3 regions of the Clostridium sulfidigenes genome follow, and region 2 is predicted to be linked to each of the others. Evidence: riboswitches for the same ligand, from Rfam matches in the RefSeq annotation. Region 2 holds a riboswitch; each other region holds the start of a gene.

Region 1 (2,274 bases), on a different contig from region 2:
AATTAGTTTGGGCTGGGATTTCAGGAACTCTTGCATGGATAAGCTATTTAATAGTGTTCAACTATGGAGGAAGTGTAATTATTGCTACTTTCATGGGGGCATTTGTAGTAGGAGTTTATAGTGAAGTAATGGCAAGAAGGTTAAAGGCTCCAAGTATGCAGTTTTCAATACCAGGAATATTCCCGTTAGTACCAGGAGTTATGGCCTATAACACAGTATTATATATAGTAGCTCAAAATTATGACCTTGCTTATAGCAGTGCAATGAAAACTATTATAGTAGGTGGAGCTATTGCCTTTGGAATGATGTTATCTTCAACTACTTATAAATTTTTTAGCAAAATTCAAAGAGATATAGAAACAAAGAAAGCAGCATAAAATAAAATATTAGGCTATGTTTTAAACTGTTGTTAAAACATAGCCTATATTTAAATTAAGTTTAAATTTATACTTAATTATTGAGCCTTCTTTTCGTTTTCCTTGTTATTTTCAGGGTTACACTTATTATCACACTCTGGTTTTCTCATATGTTTTCCAGGAGTCTTTGTATTTTGTTTTTTCTCATCAGTTTCGTTTAGAGTTGGTTTCTTTTCATCTTCTTTAGGAGCTTTTTCATTCTCAGGCTTAGACTCACTTATAGTTTGCTTCTTTTCATCAGGTTTTTTTGTCTTTTCTTCTTCCTCAATCATAGTTGGTTTCTTTTCCTCAGTGGGTTTTTCATCCTTAGATTTTTCTGATGGAGTCTCTATAGTAGTCATTTTTTCACTATTAGAATCCATTGATATATTATCATATCCAAAGGCTACAGTAGAAGAAGTCATGATGGCACCAACTAATGTTAGTATAATTAAAGATTTTTTCATTGTAATACACCGTCCTTTTAAAGTATTTACTTAAATTCTTAAGTATGAGTATATTTGATGAGAATAACAAGAATAAGGATAAGCTATTGAAAAATAAAAGGTTTAAGAAAACTCGACTTTAGTTTATCCTTAGAAAGAAAAAATATGTTATTAAAAATTTTCCATTAAAAATGTGGATAATAATAAATTAAAAGTGAATTTGAAAATTATAGTTTTTATGTTATAATGAAGTTAATTTAATAATTATTTAGCTAGGGGTGCCTAATGCTGAGAGAAGCAATAATTGCTTTAACCCTTGAACCTGATGTGGATAATGCCATCGAAGGAAAGCTTTAAAAGATTTTAATAATAGCTTATTTATAAAAATGTTTATAAATATTTATTTTATGAATTCATCTAAAGGCTTACCTTGTGTAAGCCTTTATTTTTTTAGATAAGAATTAATAAAGGTTTGTAAAAAAATATGTAAGCAATTATTTTCTCCTAAAGAAAGGCGCTAAATTATTAAATTAAATAATTATTGTACTTAGGGAGGAAGAAAGTATGAATTTTACAACACAAATGGATGCCGCTAGGAAGGGCATTGTAACAAGAGAGATGGAGATTGTAGCTAAGTCAGAGAATATGGATATTCAAGAGTTAAGGGCTTTAGTAGCGGAAGGGAAGGTAGCTATACCTGCTAATAAAAATCATAAATCTCTTGTACCACAGGGAGTAGGACAAGGTCTTAAAACTAAAATAAATGTAAATTTAGGTATATCCAAAGATTGTGATGACATAGATAAAGAAATGGAAAAGGTAAAAGTTGCTTTAGATATGAAAGCAGAGGCTATTATGGACCTTTCTAATTATGGAAAAACTGCGAAGTTTAGAGAAAAGTTAGTAGAAATGTCTACAGCGATGATTGGAACAGTACCAATGTATGATGTAGTTGGCTTTTATGATAAGGAACTAAAGGATATCTCTGTAGATGAATTCTTTAAAGTAGTAGAAAAGCATGCACAGGATGGAGTAGATTTTGTAACTATCCATGCAGGACTAAACAGGGAAACTATAAATACTTTTAAAAGAAATAAGAGGATTACTAATATAGTTTCAAGGGGAGGATCTCTTTTGTTTGCTTGGATGGAATTAAATCAGAGAGAAAATCCATTCTATGAGTATTTTGATAGATTATTAGATATATGTGAAAAATATGATTTAACTTTAAGTTTAGGAGACGCATGTAGACCAGGTTCGATAGCTGATGCCACAGATGCTTCACAAATTAAGGAGCTTATGGTATTAGGTGAGCTTACAAAAAGAGCTTGGGAGAGAAATGTACAAGTTATAATTGAAGGTCCAGGGCACATGGCTATAAATGAAATAGAAGCTAATATGTTACTTCAAAAAAGACTTTGTCACGGAGCACC
Region 2 (2,274 bases):
ACTTCTAAAGGGGTTATACTTACAAATGAGGGGCGAATTTTATTTGAATATGCTAGCTCTGCCATGAATTTGATACATGTTGGAGAAGATAAACTTTTAAAAATTAAAAATATGATGATAGGAGATTTAAAAATAGGTGTAGGAGATACCATATCAAGATATTTTTTATTACCCTATTTAGAACAATTTCACAAGGAATATCCCAATATTAAGTTTAAAATAATAAATGCCACAACCTTAGAGCTTTGTGCTAGTGTAAAGTCAGGGGAAATAGATATTGCAATTTGTAATTTTCCTATTGAAGATTCCGCACTGGAACTTAGAGAATGTATGGATATTCATGATATATTTGTCTGTGGAAATAAGTACAAGAACCGTTGCTCTAGACCCATTAGCCTCGAAGAAATAACAAAATTACCATTAATATTATTAGAATCTAAATCTATATCAAGGCAATACATAGAAAAATATATGTTATCTAAAGGAATTAAAATTACTGCTGAAATCGAATTAGGATCTTATGATTTATTATTAGAATTCGCAAGGGCAAACTTAGGAATAGCCTGTGTTATTAAAGAATTTTCAAAAGAATATTTAGAAAAGGGAACAGTATATAAAGTGAAATTAAAAGAAGAAATACCTAAAAGAAGTATAGGGCTATGTTTTTTAAAGAGTGTGTCCCTTTCTCCCGCAACTACAAAATTTATTGAAATACTAGAGCATAAAACAGACATATAGGACAAAAACATATACAAAAATAGAATATACCCTGAAAGCTTAACACACAAAATAGAGGATTACTTTACAGGGTATTTTGTATTAACTAAAAATGACTACTTACTTCTTCTCTTTCAATTCTTTTTACATCTTTTAATCTTAAATGAGTTACGTCCATAATTTTATCATAGGATTCTCCATCTATAAGCATTTGTTTAGCTTTTTCACGTAGCTCAGGGTTATCTTCTAATTTCATAAATTTAACCTCCTTCAACATTTCGTTCAACCTTATTTTGTGATTATTATAAAAAACTATTCATATATATAGGAGCGCAATTAGGTATTTATTGAATGGTATAGTTGAATTTGTAAATCCGCAATGTTATAATAAATATAATTTAATAGATAGCTAGGGGTGCCAATTTGGCTGAGAAGGAAAGTCCTAACTCTAAGAACCTGATATGGTTAGTACCATCGGAGGGAAGCAAATAATAAATCTTATTTTTATATAAAATAAAAGTCTTGCTTATGCAAAATTAGTATTTTTATAAAAGCTTAAGTAAAGATATAATTTTAATTATTAATATCTAAACTTAAATAAGAAGATATTGTTATATGAGTTATTGAGATTTTCAACACCTAGCATTTGTTAGGTGTTTTTTATTTGTAAAAATAAGTTAGTTAATGTACATAGGTATTGAAAGAAGGTGAAAATATGAAGGTTAATGGAAAAAGTGTAGATATGAATGGAATAACTACTATAAGCAGTTTGCTAAGTAAGTTAGATGTTAATGAAGAAAAGGTAGTAGTGGAATTAAATAAAGAAATAGTACCAAGAGAAAATTATTGGGAAATATATTTAAAAGAGGAGGATATTATAGAAGTTATATCTTTTGTAGGGGGAGGCTAAAGAGAAATTATAAATATATTTGAAAAGACTTTTACAGAAAGATGTAGAGTGGTGGATTTGTTTGAATGAGAAAATTAAAATTAAAGTTAATGAAAACATAGAAGAAGTTAATAAGGGTGAAACATGTCTTCGTTTAAAGGATAGGCTTAATCCTAGTTGTGATGTGGTGATACTAAATGGATTTCCTTTAGTTAAAGATAAGATATTAAAGGAGGGTGACAACATTGTTTTTATAAAGAGAGGACAAGTTCCAAGTAAAAGTGAACTTAGAGGTGTTATGATGGCAAGGCATACACCAGGGGTACATGAAAAAGTATCAAAGGCAAGAGTAGCCATTGCAGGTGTAGGAGGCCTTGGGTCCAATATTGCTATATCCTTAGCACGGTTAGGAGTGGGATTTATAAGAATAATAGATTTTGATGTGGTAGAACCATCAAATTTAAATAGACAGCAATACTTAATAAGAGATATAGGAGAATATAAGGTTATTGCTTTAAAAAAACAACTCTTAGACATAAATCCATTTATAGAGATAAATGAAAAAATTGAGAAAATAGAGAAGGGGAATATAAAAGAATTATTTGAAGATGTAGATATTGTGTTAGAAGCTTTTGATAGTGCAAATTATAAAGCAATGTTGTGTAATG
Region 3 (2,274 bases), on a different contig from region 2:
TCTCCTTAGAAAGATCTACATACTATCAAGTGCATCAAGGTGTTATTGTTCATCGTAAGGATTTAAAACCTGGAGATTTAATCTTCTTTACTACTAATGATGATGATCCTAATGATATATCTCATGTAGGAATCTATAAGGGTAATGATTTATTTATACAAGCTCCTAAACCTGGTGACTGCGTAAGAGTTTCTAACTTAAATTCTGCTTATTATAGTAATAGATATTATATTGCTAAACGTATAATAAAATAGTATAAAAAATTTTAAATTGAGAACACTATAATTAATATCTAAGAAATTAGATATGGTCAAATATTTTGAAAGGAGATTCCGTGCTTATCTTAATAATATTAAGATTTGATGCCCTAGAGTACACGACCAACAGGAGTAGCACCGCAAAACTGAGTATGTTGAAAAGGGTGCAACTATTTAAGTTGCTTAACGGAGATTATATGGAAGTAGGAACAGTAAAATGGTTTAATAGTGAAAAAGGGTTTGGATTTATATCTATGGAAGGTCATGAAGATGTATTTGTACATTTCTCTGCTGTAACGGGAGATGGCTATAAGGTTCTTGATGAAGGACAAAAGGTTCAATTTGAAATAGTTAGTGGGGATAGAGGCCCTCAAGCAGCAAATGTTACAAAAATATAGATATATATTTTAAAGAAATATGTATTATTCATCATTATAGAGACACGATTAAAATTCGTAGTCTCTATTTTTATTCGGTTTATATAGGGCTCTATTGAACTATAAAACTATGTATGCTATTATGAAAATATAAAATAATATATTGTGCTAGGGGTGCTTCGGCTGAGAAATGATTTTTCATTACCCTTTACCTGACCTAGATAATGCTAGCGTAGGGAAGCGATTAATAAGCTTAAGTTAATGCTTAGTTATTTAGCCGTGTTCTTACGAACATGGCTTTTTTGCAGAGTATAACTTCAGCTTCAACATTAGTCCTTAGCACTACTTAATTTAAGGAGGACTCTTTATGAATATCTTAGAAAATATGAAAAATATTCTAGCTAGTTGGACAACTATTGCCACCTTATTTGGTGTCCTAATTCTATTTTGTGTGTTTATAAAAGTTAAACATATCAAGTTTACTTCTAGATTAACAGCTCATATAGCCTTAGCAGTTGCTATGTCGGTAATTCTTCAGTTTTTCAAATTTTTCGAATTTCCTTTAGGTGGAAGCGCAACTCTTGCTAGTATGCTACCTATAATTTTAATATCCTTGATTTATGGGCCTACTATAGGAATATTCACTGGCTTTGTGTATGGAATACTAAACTTTGTTATAGGACCTGCATATATTCTTCACCCTATTCAAGTTCTTTTTGACTATACTCTACCTTTTATGGCAATTGGACTTTCAGGATTTTTTAAGAAAAATAAGTATTTAGCTATAATAGTAGCTTTCTTTGCAAGATTTATATTCCACTACATTGCAGGAATAATTTTCTGGGGAAGTTATGCTGCTGATTACAACTTAACTCCAGCAGTATATTCACTAGTATATAATGGTACTTATATTCTTATAGATTGTATAATTTGCTTAGCTGTATGCTCAGTTATAAATTTAAATAGTCTTACAAAACGATTAGCTCCTTATACTAATAATTCTATACAATAATTTAATAAGGATATAGCGTGATGTTCATTTAATCATCATGCTATATCCTTTTAATTACTATATTTATTTTACTTTTAGAATTCCTTCGGTTTTTCATCACTTATGTTAAACTTCCATTCTCCACGATCATAAACGTTACTTATATAATAGCTAGTGGAGGAAGCATTTTCAGTCTTTTCAAAGGTAACAATACCTTTATATTTCTTAGATGTATATCCTTCTGTTTTTATATTCATAACTACATTAAAATCATCTCTAGTAACAGAGGTATCCATGAATGTTACTGATTTAAGTTTATTTATTTTCTTCTTAAATTCCTCAATCTCTGTGGATATTTGAAAACGTGCAGCCATATTATCACTAGATATATTAACTCCAACATTACCTGCATCTTTATTAGCGGATACGTACTTATCTAAACAACTTAAAATAGAAGTATAATATACATACTCAAAGTCGATAGGTTTTCTTATATTTGCAAAGTTTTTTATAATATCATTATCAAGCCTCTTAGAAACAATATACTTATTATCATCATTATACAGATTTGCCCCATCCTTCTTGTCAAGTCCAGCTACATAATTAAAGGTCTTAAATTCTGTTGGGCTCTCATATATCTCCAGAGTAT

Evidence for each region. A riboswitch is a leader RNA that binds a small molecule or an ion and turns the genes downstream of it on or off. The one in region 2 is predicted to bind thiamine pyrophosphate.
Region 1: another riboswitch for thiamine pyrophosphate. It lies ahead of thiC (phosphomethylpyrimidine synthase ThiC); the one in region 2 lies ahead of thiS (sulfur carrier protein ThiS).
Region 3: another riboswitch for thiamine pyrophosphate. It lies ahead of thiT (energy-coupled thiamine transporter ThiT); the one in region 2 lies ahead of thiS (sulfur carrier protein ThiS).

What each region holds. Positions count from the first base shown of each region.
Region 1 is NZ_JBQHQR010000013.1:45,941-48,214, reverse strand. It holds gene ACTNBA_RS14305 (threonine/serine exporter family protein) at 1-377, shown strand, start outside; gene ACTNBA_RS14300 (hypothetical protein) at 455-862, opposite strand; TPP riboswitch at 1,106-1,207, shown strand; gene thiC (phosphomethylpyrimidine synthase ThiC) at 1,406-2,274, shown strand, end outside.
Region 2 is NZ_JBQHQR010000019.1:29,592-31,865, reverse strand. It holds gene ACTNBA_RS17265 (LysR family transcriptional regulator) at 1-738, shown strand, start outside; gene ACTNBA_RS17260 (hypothetical protein) at 824-973, opposite strand; TPP riboswitch at 1,119-1,217, shown strand; gene thiS (sulfur carrier protein ThiS) at 1,433-1,627, shown strand; gene thiF (sulfur carrier protein ThiS adenylyltransferase ThiF) at 1,701-2,274, shown strand, end outside.
Region 3 is NZ_JBQHQR010000011.1:76,802-79,075, forward strand. It holds gene ACTNBA_RS13145 (C40 family peptidase) at 1-254, shown strand, start outside; gene ACTNBA_RS13150 (cold-shock protein) at 455-655, shown strand; TPP riboswitch at 795-890, shown strand; gene thiT (energy-coupled thiamine transporter ThiT) at 1,002-1,646, shown strand; gene ACTNBA_RS13160 (YhfM domain-containing protein) at 1,721-2,274, opposite strand, start outside.